2 regions of the Streptomyces sp. NPDC005496 genome follow, and region 1 is predicted to be linked to the other one. Evidence: riboswitches for the same ligand, from Rfam matches in the RefSeq annotation. Region 1 holds a riboswitch; the other holds the start of a gene.

Region 1 (7,525 bases):
CCGTGTTCGCGCAGGGTCTCCGCGAGTCCCATCAGCCGGTCGAGTCCGTGCGCGTACTTCTGGGCGGCGACGACCGTGCCGACGCCGGGCACCCGGGTGACCAGGCCCTCGGCGCGCAGCAGGTCCAGGGCCTGGCGGACGGTGTTGCGGGAGGCGCGGTAGTCGTCACCGATCGCCGCCTCGTGCGGGAGCGTGCCGTCCGGGAAGCCGCCGGCCAGCACCTGATGGCGCAGCAGGTCGGCGAGCTGCCTCGCCCGGTCCGCACGCAGCCGCCGCCGGCGGGCGGCGACGGTGGTCGCGCCTGCTCCGGCGTGCTCTCGGATACGTTCGGTGGGCATGCGAGGGACCATACCCACGGGGTGCGGGCCGTGGTGTTGCCGCAGTGTTGCGCCACCTGCGCCATGGAGCGGGACCGGTCTGACCTGCGGTTCTTTCATCCACCGGGCAAGATCTGCCACCGGCACGGCCACTGCCGGCGCCACCGGCACAGCCACCGCCGGTGCCACCCCGCAGGCCCCGCCCGGTCCGCGCCGTCGCCGGGTGCACCGCCGCCCCCGTCACCGTCACCGTCGCCGTCACCCTCCGTCCCGGCGCCGGTGGAGCGCGCAGCGGTTCGCGTGTGTGCGTCACCGCCGCGGCCCGGCGGTGGTCAGCCCCTCGGGACGATCCTGCCGGTCACCTCGCCCAGTCCGACCCGGGTGCCGCCCGGACCGGGGGCCCAGGCCGTGAGGGTGACCTCGTCGCCGTCCTCCAGGAACGTCCGCTTGCCGTCGGGGAGTTCGAGGGCGTCGCGGCCGTTCCAGGTGAGCTCCAGCAGGGAACCGCGTTCACCCTCGGTGGGACCGCTGACCGTCCCCGACCCGTACAGGTCGCCGGTCCGCAGGGACGCCCCGTTGACCGTCATGTGCGTCAACTGCTGTGCCGCGGTCCAGTACATGGTGGAGAAGGGCGGCTCGGACACCGTGTGGCCGTTGATGGCCACGGAGATCCGCAGGTCGTAGCCGCCGGGGTCCTCGGCGGAGTCGTCCAGGTAGGGCAGCAGCGGGTGGGTGCGCGCGGGCGGCGCGACCCGGGCGTCCTCCAGCGCGTCGAGCGGGGTGATCCAGGCCGACACCGAGGTGGCGAAGGACTTGCCGAGGAAGGGCCCGAGCGGGACGTACTCCCAGGCCTGGATGTCGCGCGCCGACCAGTCGTTGAGGAGGCAGAGGCCGAACACGTGGTCGCGGAAGGCCGACAGGGGGACCGGGGCGCCCGGCGCGGAGGGGGCGCCGACGACGAAGCCGACCTCCGCCTCGATGTCCAGGCGCACCGACGGGCCGAACACCGGGGCCGCGTCCGCGGGGGCCTTGCGCTGGCCCGACGGCCGGATCACGTCGGTCCCCGACACCACGACGGTGCCGGACCGGCCGTGGTAACCGATCGGCAGGTGCTTCCAGTTGGGCGTGAGGGAGTCCTCGGCGTCCGGGCGGAAGATCTGCCCGACGTTGCGGGCGTGGTTCTCGGAGGCGTAGAAGTCGACGTAGTCCGCGACCTCGAACGGCAGGTGCAGGGTCACCTCGGAGAGCGGGTGCAGCAGGGGCTCGATCGTCTCCCGGTGGGCCGGGACCGTCACCCACGCGGTGAGGGCGCGCCGTACGTCGGACCAGGCCGTGGGGCCCGCCGCCAGCAGGGGGTTCAGGCTCGGCTGCGCGAGCAGGGCCTCGTAGGGGGAGCCGAGGGCCCGCGCCGCGGCGCCCGCGTCGAGCACGCGGTCCCCGAGCCGGACCCCCACCCGCCGCGCGCCGGGAGCCGCCGGGTCGCCGGAACCCGCCGGGGAGAACACGCCGTACGGAAGGTTGTGCGGACCGAAGGGGTCGCCCTCGGGGACATCGAAGGGGGGCATCGGGTGCTGCCTCGCTTTCGTGCTCGCCTGTGATCCATGTGTTCCACGCGTTCCATGTGGTCGCGGCACACGTTACGTGGGAGAGACGACCGGAGACAGGTCCCGTGGCGCTCGGCTCACCGTGCCTGAAGAGTGCGCAATGTCCGTTCAGGCCGTACCGGTGTCCTGTGGTCCCCGTCGATCCCCGTACCGGTGAAGGGCGTTGCTGTCGGGATACCGGACGTCGTCCGGTTCACGCCGGGCCGTTGGGGCGGCGGGTCCGTATTCTTCGGATCATGGCCGCTCCGACTGCATATTCACTCATCGCCACTGACCTGGACGGAACGCTGCTGCGCGGCGACGACACCCTCTCCGGGAGGACGCGGGCCGCGCTGGCGCGGGTGGCCGGGGCGGGCGGCCGGCATCTGGTGGTGACGGGGCGCCCGGCGCCGAGAGTGCGCCCGCTGCTGGAGCAACTCGGCGGCGAGGGGCTCGCGGTGTGCGGTCAGGGCGCGCAGCTGTACGACGCCGGCACCGGCCGTCTGCTGTGGTCGGTGACCCTGGACCGGGAGCTGGCCGAGACCGCGCTCGGCAAGATCGAGGCCGAGGTCGGGGAGGTCTACGCGGCCGTGGACCAGGACGGGGTGGACGGGCTCACCCTCATCGAGCCGGGCTATCTGATGCCGCACCCGACGCTGCCCGCGGTGCGGGTGCGGCGCCGTGACGACCTGTGGACGCGGCCCATCAGCAAGGTGCTGCTCCGCCACCCCTCGCTGTCCGACGACGAGTTGGCGTCGGTGGCGCGAATGACGGTCGATTCGCTGGCGACGGTCACCATGTCGGGTCCGGGCACCGTCGAACTCCAGCCATACGGCGTGACCAAGGCGACGGGCCTCGCGCTCGCCGCCGGTCATCTCGGCCTGTCGCCGTCGGACACGATCGCGTTCGGGGACATGCCGAACGACATCCCGATGTTCGACTGGGCCGCCCACGGCGTCGCCATGGCCAACGCCCACCCCGAACTCAGGGCGGTTGCCGACGAGATCGCCCTCTCGAACGAGGACGACGGCATCGCGGTCGTCCTGGAACGGCTGTTCCCCGGCCCTGGGGACCGGGGAACAGCGGGCCTCGCGGTCCGGGGGGCCGCCGCCGCCCCGGGCCCGGCTCAGTAGGCGCCGAAGACGTTGTCGATCGAGCCGTACTTGTCGGCGGCGTAGTTGCAGGCGGCGGTGATGTTCGCGACCGGGTCGTACGGGTCCATCGACGTGCCGTCCACGTGGTAGGCGGCGAAGGTCGGGTCGATGACCTGGAGGAGGCCCTTGGACGGCGTGCCGGCCACGGCGTTGGAGTCCCAGTTGTTGATCGCCTGGGGGTTGCCCGAGGACTCCCGGATGATGTTGCGGTGGATGCCGTCGTAGCTGCCCGGTATGCCCTTCTGGGCCATGATGTCCAGGGCTTCCTTGATCCAGCCGTCCAGGTCGTTCGTGTACGTCTTCGCGGTCGCGGGCGCGGCGGCGGTCTTGGCCGTCGCGGCGGCCGTCGTCGCCGTCCCCTTCACGGTCTTCGTGCCCACCGTCAGCTTCAGGCCCGGCCGGATCATCGACGGGTTGCTGCCGATGACGGCGCGGTTGGCGTCGTACAGCTTCTTCCAGTCGCCGGTCTTGGCGTGCTCACGGGCGATCTTGGACAGGGTGTCGCCCAAGGCCACCTTGTAGGTGACGAGCTGGACCTGCGGGACGGCGGCCGGCACGGACTGCGCGGCCTGGGCCGGCTGTGCCGCCTGGGCGCCGGTGGCGCCGATCAGGGGGAGTACGAGTGCGGCTCCGCCCGCTCCCGCGGCGATGAACCCGCGGGTGAGGACGGTGTTTCGGGGACGACGGTGCTTGCCTCGAACGGCCATGGCGCGTTTTTTTCCTCTCCGGTGCCTGCGAGGTGAGCTGTCGGGTTCGGGCTGGGAGGTGCCCGGCCGCACATGACGTGCGACTTGACCCCAAGCCGTTCCGGGTGTCGCCGGACCGGCGCTTTCGTGGGTCCCCCGCTCCTGCCGTGCGTGGGTGGGTGGGGTCACCGAGCGGCGGCAGGATTAGGCGGGTCCGCTCGGATCGACGTGAACGTATGCGAGAGCACATGTCCGAAACAAGGCCCGATTTCCCGTGCCAAGGCATTTGATCTACCTCTGAACAGGGTGGAAATAGTCCGATTAGACCGGAACGTGAAACTCAACTTGCCTTTAGCAAAGGGAGACTTGTCGACTCGGGGTGGCCGAAAGATCGATTCGGGCGTGACCCATTTCACGCGACTAAGACATGTCAAAGCGTAAGCAAGGCAGGCAAGTCGGGCATTAACGGGCGACCGGGAGGCGCCGCCGGGTCACACCGGCCCGGGCGCGACGCGCGCCGCGCGCCTCGGGGCGGACGTGGCGCGGACCCCGGGGCGGACGGTGGCGCGTGCCCGGGCGGGCGGCGATGCGGGCCCCGGCACGGATGGTGGCGCGGACCCGGACGGGCGGCGACGCGGACCCGGGGCGGGCGGTGGCGGGTCCCCCGGCGCGGACCGCGGCGCGGGCGCGCGCGCCGGCCCCCGCCGCGTCCCTGACCTGGACGGCGGGGGCCGAACCGCCGGGTGTGGCTAGCCCGCCGTGCGCGGGATGCGCCGCTCCCACGTCCGGTGGAAGACGACCTCGTCCCCGTCGGTGCAGATCACCTCGTTCGAGGTGATGAACTCGCCCGCGTCGCAGCTGACTTCGGAGTGCGTCTCCACGTGGGCGTCCCACCCGGCGTCCGGCCGGTGCAGCCGGATCGACCAGTCCGAACGGGTCCGCGCGGACAGCGGATCCCACTCGCCGGTCGTGTATGTCTCCAGGGCGTCCTCCGTGACCTCCAGGCCGTCCGGGTACACCCGGGTGTCGCCGTGGCGCGGGTCGACCTCCAGGCGCCAGACGCCCGCGGCGACATCGCGCACGACCAGCCGCTCCGGGCGGGGCTCGTCCAGGGTCGCCGGGACGACCGCGCCCAGCGGCTCCGCCTCCTCCGGTTCGCCGAAGGTGATGGAGGGGTCCGACTCCCGTACGCGCACCGGCAGTTCGAGGGAGCTGCCCTCCGGGTGCAGGGTGAAACCGGTGTCCGAATCCGGCTGCGGCCAGATCCAGGGCCAGTACGCCGAGGAGACGGCGAGCCGGATGCGGTGGCCCGGCGGGAAGGCGTAGCCGATGGCGCTCAGCTCGAACGTCACGTCCTCGGTGGCGCCCGGCGGCCACTCCACCACCCGGTCCGTGCCCTCCCGGGCGCCGAGGTTGAGCACGCCCCGGGTGACGAGCGTGGACGCCCCGTCCGGGAACACGTCGCAGACCCGGGCGACGACCTGCCCGCGCGGCACGGGCGACGTCAGCCGCAGCCGGACCCGGGGCCGCCCGAGCACCCAGGTCTCCTCCCGCACCTCGAACTCGAAGCACGCCGACTTCGCGTCCTCGTCCCGCTGGTCCGGCGGGAGGTCCCCGTCGTCCCCGACGGGCAGGAAGCGGCCGGCGTCCAGCCCGGTGTGCAGCGGGGAGCGCACCGGCACGGGCACGCCCCGCAGCGCGTACGTCACCGGCGTCACCGTCGGCGCGGGCCAGGCGTCGTCACCCACCCAGCGGCCGGGCAGCACCGGGTGGACGGTGGCCGGAACGTGCGAGTCGCAGACGTACGCCCGCAGGAGCGGCTCGGACATCACACCGGTGCCCGAGGCGTCACCGGCCCCGGAGCCGGGCCGCAGCCAGTGGTCCCACCAGCGCAGCGTCTCCTGGAGGAAGCCGATCGCGGGGCCCGGCGGCAGCCCCCGGTCCGGGTACTGGTGCGACCAGGGCCCGATCAGCCCCCGTACCCGGTCGGCCGGGAGGTGCTCGACCAGCCGCAGGACCGTGTCCCGGTACGGGTCGTGCCAGCCGCCGACCGCCAGCACCGCGGCCCGCACCGAGCCGTAGTCCTCGCGCACGCTGCCGCGCCGCCAGTACGCGTCACGCGTCTGGTGCGCCAGCCAGGTGTGGACGAAGGGCTCCACGGCCTCCAGCCGCCGCACCCACATGTCGCGCCACATCACCTGGCCGACGTACCGGGGGTCCGGCGGCCGGCAGGCGAAGGCGAGCAGCGCCGCCGCGCGGGCCGGCATGTCGCCGGCCAGCACGGAACCGCCCAGGTAGTGCCGGTCGTTGTCGTAGCGGTCGTCCGTCGCGCAGACCGTGACGACGGCCTTCAGCGGCTCGGGTGCCAGGACCGCGACCTGGAGCGCGTCGAAGCCGCCCCAGGACAGCCCGAACATGCCGACCCGCCCGCTGCACCAGGGCTGGGCCGCGAGCCAGTTCACGACCTCGACGCCGTCGTCCGCCTCCACGCGCGCGTGCTCGTCCGCCGGCAGCCCCTCGGAGTTGCCGTGGCCGCGCACGTCCACCCGGACCGAGGCGTAGCCGTGGCCCGCGTACCAGGGGTGGCGCTGCCAGTCGCGCGGCGCGGTCCAGTCCGTCAGCCGGTACGGGAGGTACTCCAGGAGCGCCGCGACCGGCTCGTCGGTGACCGGGCGCCACACGCGCGCGTACAGGCGCGTCCCGTCCCGCAGCGGGATCAGGACGTCCTCGTGCGTCGTCCGGTAGGGGAACGACGTACGGATGCGGGTGCTCATCGCGCCGGCCCCGGGGGGCAGGCGGCCCGGCGGCCGGGCCGGACACGCGGTGCGCCGGACGTGTGCGCCCGGCCAGGTGACGGAGACGGTGCCGTCCGTGCCGGACACGCCGGGACACTCCGTACGCGCCCGGTCCCGCGCCGCACCCGTCCGCCCTCCCGCGGCGGACGGCCGCCGGGACCGGACCCCCCGGGGCGGGTACGGGGTCCCGGACCGGGCTCCGGGCCCGGCCCGCGGCCCGGTCCGGCGGTGACGCTGCGTCGAGACACGAGAGCCTTCCGGTGGAGTCGGTACATGTCCGGTCATATCAGGTGATCAAGAACATACCGCTCGTGGTGCCGCGCCGCCCGGCCATGAGTGCGCCCCCTGGGGGAGGGAAGTCGTAGGTGGGGGCGGTGGGCGCTCGTGGTGATCGAAACGTGACCGGATACGCTGACTTGAGTGATGGCAGCGACACATCGACAAACCGTGTCATCGACCGAATGATCGACCGAGTTCGCCATGTGATCGTCAGCAGACAGGAGAACCTCTCGTGACCGTCGTCGGGCCGTTCGGGCTGAGCGTGCGGGACCAGGCTCTCGAAGCCGATGTCCAGGCCGGATTGGCGGCTGTCGAGGAGGGTTTGCTCGAAGCCACCAAGAGCGAGGTCCCTTTCATCACGGAGGCCGCCCAGCACCTCGTGCGGGCCGGCGGCAAGCGGTTCAGGCCGCTGCTGGTGATGCTCGCGGCGCAGTTCGGGGACCGCCACGCGCCGGGCATCGTGCCCTCGGCCGTCGTCGTCGAACTGACCCACCTCGCGACGCTGTACCACGACGACGTGATGGACGAGGCCGAGGTGCGCCGCGGGGTGCCCAGCGCCAACACCCGCTGGAACAACTCGATCGCCGTCCTCACCGGCGACTTCCTCTTCGCCCGCGCCTCGCACATCCTGGCCGACCTCGGCCCCGAGGCCGTCCGCGTCCAGGCCGAGGCGTTCGAGCGGCTGGTCACCGGCCAGATCCTGGAGACCGC
Region 2 (7,525 bases), on a different contig from region 1:
CGGTCGAGTCCCATGTCTCGGCGGTGCTGAGGAAGCTCCAGCTGTCGAACCGGCACGAGCTGACCCGCTGGGCGACGGCGCGCCGGCTGGTGTGAGCGACCGGGCCTCTCGCGCCCGTACCCGGTGGTCACGCGCCCGTACTCGGCGGGCCCGCACCCGGGGAAGGCGCGGGGCTGCGGCGGGCCGAGGGCGGTCGGGGCCCGCCGGTCGTCCGGGTCGGCGGGGGTGAGCGGTGTCAGCGGGGCGTCGCGGCCGGCGCCGGTCCCAGGACCCGTAGCACCCAGCGGTAGTGGCGTACGGCCTTCGCGATCCCGAGCAGGCCCGTCAGCCACAGGATCAGCCCGATGCCCATCCCCAGGACGACGTCGCTGTGCGCGTCGCGGCCCGGCTCGGCGCCTGAGACCGCCGCGAGCGACGCCCACAGCCCGATCGCGCACATGACGGTGGACGAGAGCAGCCAGAAGAGGCTGAGGCCGGGGGAGCGCAGGCGGGCGTCCGTCGGCGGGTGACTGTCCAACACCAGCCAGGCGTCGAGGAGTTGCTCGATCTGGCGGTCGCGGCGGACGGCCACGGCGACCGCGACGACGGGCGGGGCGAGCGAGGCGAGCCCGAGGATCGCGAAGATCGGCCCCAGCACCACGCGGGTCGGATCACCCTGCTCGAACTGCTGGAGCGGCAGCACCAGCAGCGCCCACCCGATGATCGCCACGAGCGACAACAGCCACAGCAGCAGCACCCGGTGCACCCCGAGGCTTCGCGCCCGCAACTCCTCCAGGGCCCGCCCCCGGTCGGCCAGCAGCGCCGACCGGTCCGGCCAGGTCCGCAGCTGCCAGGGCGGCGGAAGCGGCAGCAGGGAAGGGGACATCGGGACCTCTCGGACGGCGACGGGCGGCGATGCCGCTGGACCACGACGGACGGTGCGCGTCTGCGGTCGACGCTACCGCGCGAACGTGGCCATGCCATCAGCGCGTACCCGCGTCCGGCCGGAATCCTCCGCCTGCCGTACGGGGTCCTCACACCACCCGCGTAGCCCCCGCAAACGGCATCTCGTCGATCGGCGCCAGTCGTACCGGCGCCGACGGGTTGGGGGCGTGGATCATCCGGCCGCCTCCGACGTAGATGCCCACATGGCTGATTCCCGAGTAGAAGAAGACGAGGTCCCCCGGCTGGAGTTCGGCGCGCGAGACCCGCCGGCCGGCCCCGATCTGGGCGTACGTCGTGCGGGGCAGCGACACGCCCGCGGCGCGGTACGCGGCCTGGGTGAGGCCCGAGCAGTCGAAGGCGTTGGGGCCGGTGGCGCCCCACACGTAGGGGCTGCCGAGCTTCTGATAGGCGTACGCGACCGCCTCCGCCGCCCGGGAACCGGGCGCCTTGGCCGGGGTGGCACTCGTGCCGGTGCCGGACGGGAGGCCCGCCGTCTCCCGTGCGCCGGCCCGCGAGGCGTGCCCGGTGCCGCCGCCGTCCGCCGAGAGCCGCGCCCGCTGCTCGTCCGTGAGCCGGGACAGCAACCGGCGTGCCTCGCCCAGCTTCGTGTTGACCGTCTTCTTCTGCCGCTTGAGCTCGGCCTGCCGGGACTTGAGGGAGGTCAGCTCGACGCGGGCGGCGCCCCGCAGCTGCTCGATCTCGCGCAGCTGCTTGCGTACGCGCGCCACGGCCGCGGCCTGCCGGCTTCCCGCACGTTCGGCGAAGGCGGCCCCGTCCAGGTACCGGTCGGGGTCCTCGGACAGCGCGAGCTGCACGGCGGGGTCGAGGCCGCCGGTGCGGTACTGCGCCGTGGCGATCGAACCCAGCGCGTCCCGGGCCGAGTTGAGGCGGTCCGTCCTGCGGGCCGCCTCGTCGCGCAGCGTCCTGAGCCGCCGCTCCCCCTTGTCGGCCTTCTCCTTCGCCCCGTTGTACTTCTCGGTGGCGACCTCCGCCTCCTGGTACAGCTTGTCGACCTTGGCCTTGACCTGCGCCGGGGAGAGCTGCGGTTCGGCGTGTCCCGTCCCCTCGAAGGCGGTGGCCGTCGCCGCGCCCGCGAGGGCGAGGGTGGCGGCGGTGCGGGCCGTCTGACCGCCGAGTGAGCGTTGTCTGGGCTTGCGGTGCGATGCCACGAGGGCACACATCCTTTCGCGAAGACTCGTTCCGCACGGCCGCCCGGCGGGGCACGGCGACGCGTCCGGCGACGGCCCGCACAGGGGGAGCGGGGCGCCGCCGGACCTTTCGGCGGAAGCGACCGGTTGCCGCCCCTGGCCCGGGCGGCGGTGGAGAGCCGGTCACCTGGGGGAGGACGCTAAACCTGAGCGTGAGCGGCCGGTGACGCCATGTGCGGAAGTGGCGGGAGAGGTCCGCCGGGTGACCGGATGTGACCGCGCTCCCGGTCCGTGGGCGTCGGCTTGACGCTGAGTGCTGACCGAAGCGGGGATTTTCCGACGGGGCCCGAGACCCTGGTGCTATGAGCCCACTGGGCGGTCGTGAGAGATGTCGCGTGACCGCCGAGACGGAGGTGAACACTGCGGCGGGTGGGTCCCGTGGGGTGCGACCGACCGGGGGGCCGGACGGCTGCCGGAGCCGGAAGCGGGTCGCTGGAGACGGCTACCGGAGCCGGAGGGAGGGCTGGTGGAGGCGGCCGGCGGGGCCCCGATTAGGCTCCGGCGCATGGACGTACTCATCCATCTCTTCGTCGGCCTGCACATCATCGGCATCGCCGCGCTCCTCGGCGGCTTCCTCACCCAGATGAAGGCGATGGGCCAGGGCACGGCCCGCTTCGTCCCCGCGATGCTGCACGGCGCGCTCACCATGCTGGTCACCGGAGTCGTGCTGGTCGGTCTCAACCAAGCCGACGACAACTCGCTCGACAACGTCAAGCTCGGCGTGAAGCTGGCCCTGCTGATCGTGATCCTCGGGCTCGTCTACGTGAAGCGCGACGAGGAGAAGGTCGACAAGGGCGCCTTCGCCGCGGTCGGCCTGCTGACCGTCGCGAACATCTTCATCGCGGTGCTCTGGACCTGACGGCGCCCGCCCGGGGAACCCTGGGCGACCGGCCCGACCGGCCCGACCGGCCCGACCGCCCCGACCGGCCCGACGGCCGCGCCCGGCGTGACCCCATGGTCATCGGCAGGCCCGGCGGCCGTGTCCGGTGCGACCCGGGGGCCGTACCGGACACGAACGCGAGGGGGTGCCGGCGTGGTGGCGTCCCCTACGCGGGGCGCACCACGCTGTGGATCGACGAGGTGCCGTCGTAGTAGATCGACTCCTCGCGGACGTACGCGCCCGGCTTCGGGGCGTGGATCATCATGCCGTTGCCGATGTACAGGCCGACGTGGCTGATGTCGTCGTAGAAGAAGACCAGGTCACCGGGCTTGATGTCGGAGAGCGGGACCGTGGTGCCCGCGTCGACCTGGTCCCAGGTGGTGCGCGGCAGGGAGACGCCCGCGGCCTTCCAGGCGGCCTGGGTGAGACCGGAGCAGTCGTAGGAGTCCGGGCCGGTCGCGCCCCACACGTACGGCTTGCCGACCTGGGCCCGCGCGAAGGCGATGGCCTTGTCGGCCGTGGTGGCGTACGCCGGGTCCTCCGCCGTGCCGCCCGCGCCGGCGTCCGAGTCGCCCTGGTCCTGCTGGGCGGTCTCCTCGCGGCTCCGCTCCTCCTGCGCGGCCTGCTGCCTGGCCAGTTCCTCGGCCTTGCGGTCGGCCTCCTCGCGCTTCTTCTCCTCGATCGCCGCGAGCCGCGCCTTCTCCTCGGCGGTGAGCTTCGAGAGCAGTCCGCGGGCGTCGGCGAGCTTCCGCTGCACCTCGGCCTTGGTCGACTTGAGCGTCCGCTGCGAGGTGGTCAGCTTCTCCAGGCTCTCGGAGGCCTCCGCCCGCTTCTTCGCCGTCGCCGCCTGCTCGGTGACGTAGTCGTCCACCGCCACCTTCTGGCGGCTGGTCAGACGGCCCATGAGCTGGGTCTGGTCGAAGTAGTCCTGCGGGTCGTCCGCCAGCAGGAGGGTCGCGGTGTCGGGGGCTGCGGCCCCGGTGCGGTACTGGGCGGCGGCGTACGAACCCAGCTCCTCGCGCGCCGTGTTGAGCTTCTCGGTGCGCTTGGCCACGTCGTCCAGCAGGGTGTCGACGCGCTGGCGCTGCTTGGAGCTCTTCTCCTTGGCCGCGTTGTACTTCTGGGTGGCCGTCTCGGCCTGGTGGTAGAGGTCGTCCACCTTCTTCTGGACTTCCTCGAGACTCGGCCTGGGTTCGGCCGAGGGCGCGGCGTTCGCCGTCTGCGAGAGCAGGGCCACGGACGTGAGGGCCGCCGTGGCGAGGCCCGGGGCCCGGACACCCGCTACGCGCGTTCCCGCAGGACGCCATTTGCGATGCGACGCCAAGAGAGGCGACTCCTTCCACGATCCGCCTACCGAGTTAGCTGTCGGGTTCGGGCGGGTGGTTCGGAAGGGTTGCCCTACGGTCCGCGCCCGACAAGGCGGTCGGACCGATTCACCCCAAGGTCGGTGGGTCCCCGGCTCCGGTTGCCGCGTGGGCGCGCCGGACTCGGCGGAGGCCGCGCGGCCCGGCGTCGTTCGCCGGTTGGGTCGGGCGGCCTGACCGGCACGCTAGCCAACGCGTGTGGCTTCTGTGAAGGTTGATGTTCGATATGCCCGATACGTTTTCGTGACCTTTTTCGCGGGGACCGGGTCGCGCCGCCGTCGCGGATCGTTTTCCGACTGATTGTCCTGACATGTGCGCCTTCCTCGGCGGACGTGGTGTGCGTCTCGTCCGGCCGTCACCCCAGGTGACCGGGTGGTTCCGGACGGCGAGAGCGGCCGGGCGGCGGGGGCGGCACCGGACGGAGCGGCACGCTGCCCGACGGGGCGAAGCGGCGGCCCGGGTACGGGAAGACGGCGGGCCTGGCGAGTGGTGCGGGGGCGATGCGCCTACGAGGGGAGCGGGGCGGCGGTGACCGGCGGGCCGGTCCCGGAATGCGGCGGAGTTCCCGAGGTGGCCGCGGGGTGTCAGTGGGGCGGCCTAGACTCGGAAGGCGATGAGCAGCCTCTTTGACGACAGCTTCCTGGCGGACCTCAAGCCCTCCGGGGCCCACGAGGAAGAGCCCCCGCCGCCGCCCGAGGACGGGACGCCGGAGCACCTCCCGGACGACCTGTTCGGCGGCCGCTTCGACGCGCCCCCGAGCAGGGACGCGTACTACCGCGACGGCGCCGCGCGCCCCGCGGTGGACCCGGCGGCGCTGCTGGACGGGCTGAACGAGAACCAGCGGGCGGCCGTGGTGCACGCCGGTTCCCCGCTGCTCATCGTGGCAGGCGCCGGATCGGGCAAGACCCGCGTGCTCACGCACCGCATCGCGTACCTGCTGGGCGAGCGCCATGTGCACCCCGGCCAGATCCTCGCGATCACCTTCACGAACAAGGCCGCGGGCGAGATGAAGGAGCGCGTCGAGCAGCTCGTCGGCCCGCGGGCCAACGCGATGTGGGTGATGACCTTCCACAGCGCCTGCGTCCGCATCCTGCGCCGCGAGTCGAAGAGGCTCGGCTTCACCTCCTCCTTCTCGATCTACGACGCCGCCGACTCCAAGCGCCTCATGGCCCTGGTCTGCCGCGACCTGGACCTCGACCCGAAGCGCTTCCCGCCGAAGTCCTTCAGCGCCAAGATCAGCAACCTGAAGAACGAGCTGATCGACGAGGAGGACTTCGCCGCCCAGGCCGCCGACGGCTTCGAGAAGACCCTCGCCCAGGCCTACGCCATGTACCAGTCGCGGCTGCGCGAGGCCAACGCCCTCGACTTCGACGACCTGATCATGACGACGGTCAATCTGCTCCGCGCCTTCCCCGACGTCGCCGAGCACTACCACCGCCGCTTCCGGCACGTGCTGGTCGACGAGTACCAGGACACGAACCACGCCCAGTACGCCCTCGTCCGCGAGCTCGTCGGCACCGCCGAGCACCCCGTGGACGTGCCGCCCGCCGAGGGCGACCTCGGGCCCGCCGAGCTGTGCGTCGTCGGTGACGCCGACCAGTCGATCTACGCCTTCCGCGGCGCGACGATCCGCAACATCCTCCAGTTCGAGGAGGACTACCCGGACGCGACGACGATCCTCCTGGAGCAGAACTACCGCTCCACGCAGACGATCCTGAGCGCCGCCAACGCCGTCATCGAGCGCAACGAGAGCCGCCGCCCGAAGAACCTGTGGACCAACGCCGGCGCCGGCGCACGCATCACCGGCTACGTCGCCGACACGGAGCACGACGAGGCACAGTTCGTCGCCGACGAGATAGACCGCCTCACCGACGCGGGCGACGCCAAGGCGGGAGACGTCGCCGTCTTCTACCGTACGAACGCCCAGTCCCGTGTCTTCGAAGAGGTCTTCATCCGCGTCGGCCTGCCGTACAAGGTCGTCGGCGGCGTCCGGTTCTACGAGCGCAAGGAGGTCCGGGACGTCCTCGCGTATCTGCGCGTGCTGTCGAACCCGGAGGACTCCGTCCCGCTGCGCCGCATCATGAACGTGCCCAAGCGCGGCATCGGCGACCGGGCGGAAGCCATGATCGACGCCCTCGCCCAGCGGGAGAAGATCAGCTTCCCGCAGGCGCTGCGCCGCGTCGACGAGGCGTACGGCATGGCGGCCCGCTCGACGAACGCAGTCAAGCGGTTCAACACGCTGATGGAGGACCTGCGGACGGTCGTCGAGTCCGGCGCCGGTCCGGCCACCGTCCTGGAGGCCGTCCTCGAACGCACCGGCTACCTGGCCGAGTTGCAGGCCTCGACCGACCCGCAGGACGAGACCCGCATCGAGAACCTCCAGGAACTCGCCGCCGTCGCCCTGGAGTTCGAGCAGGAGGCCGGTGAGGGCGAGGCCGCGGGCAGCCTCTCCGAGTTCCTGGAGCGGGTCGCGCTCGTCGCCGACTCCGACCAGATCCCCGACGAGGAGGACGGCAACGGCGTCATCACCCTGATGACCCTGCACACCGCCAAGGGCCTCGAATTCCCGGTCGTCTTCCTCACGGGCATGGAGGACGGCGTCTTCCCGCACATGCGCGCACTCGGCCAGACCAAGGAGCTGGAGGAGGAGCGGCGCCTGGCGTACGTCGGCATCACCCGCGCGCGGGAGCGGCTTTATCTGACGCGGTCCTCCATGCGCAGCGCCTGGGGCCAGCCGTCGTACAACCCGCCGTCGCGCTTCCTGGAGGAGATCCCGGACGCGCATCTGGAGTGGAAGCGCACGGGTTCCATGGGACCGGTGTCCTCGGGGCCGGTCTCGGGGGTGGCGGCGTCGCTCTCCTCGTCGCGCTCGCGGTCCGCGGCCTCGGGCGCGTCCGGCTTCGCGACGCGCCGCGGTGTCGCCGAGAAGCCGGTGGTCTCGCTGGCCGTCGGTGACCGGGTCACGCACGACCAGTTCGGCCTCGGCACGGTCGTCGGCGTGAAGGGCACGGGCGCCAACGCGGAGGCGACGGTCGACTTCGGCGAACCGAAGCCGAAGCGGCTGCTGCTGCGGTACGCGCCGGTCGAGAAGCTCTGACGCGAGGCTGAACGGGACACGGCTCGCCCGCGGTTGACGGGCGGGCCGGACA

What was found. Region 1 has a riboswitch for cyclic di-AMP ahead of ACFYQQ_RS34815 (LysM peptidoglycan-binding domain-containing protein). Riboswitches for the same ligand answer to the same signal wherever they lie in the genome.
Region 2: linked by a shared signal. The riboswitch ahead of ACFYQQ_RS12145 (NlpC/P60 family protein) and the one ahead of ACFYQQ_RS34815 (LysM peptidoglycan-binding domain-containing protein) in region 1 are both predicted to bind cyclic di-AMP.

Annotation. Positions count from the first base shown of each region.
Region 1 covers NZ_JBIAJQ010000014.1:127,053-134,577, reverse strand. The annotation lists gene ACFYQQ_RS34830 (GntR family transcriptional regulator) at 1-338, opposite strand, end outside; gene fahA (fumarylacetoacetase) at 650-1,882, opposite strand; gene ACFYQQ_RS34820 (HAD family hydrolase) at 2,158-3,033, shown strand; gene ACFYQQ_RS34815 (LysM peptidoglycan-binding domain-containing protein) at 3,027-3,761, opposite strand; cyclic di-AMP (ydaO/yuaA leader) riboswitch at 3,769-3,928, opposite strand; gene ACFYQQ_RS34810 (CocE/NonD family hydrolase) at 4,490-6,514, opposite strand; gene ACFYQQ_RS34805 (polyprenyl synthetase family protein) at 7,047-7,525, shown strand, end outside.
Region 2 covers NZ_JBIAJQ010000003.1:782,049-789,573, reverse strand. The annotation lists gene ACFYQQ_RS12165 (response regulator transcription factor) at 1-95, shown strand, start outside; gene ACFYQQ_RS12160 (hypothetical protein) at 236-865, opposite strand; gene ACFYQQ_RS12155 (NlpC/P60 family protein) at 1,014-2,093, opposite strand; gene ACFYQQ_RS12150 (hypothetical protein) at 2,638-2,991, shown strand; gene ACFYQQ_RS12145 (NlpC/P60 family protein) at 3,179-4,336, opposite strand; cyclic di-AMP (ydaO/yuaA leader) riboswitch at 4,344-4,501, opposite strand; gene pcrA (DNA helicase PcrA) at 4,990-7,473, shown strand.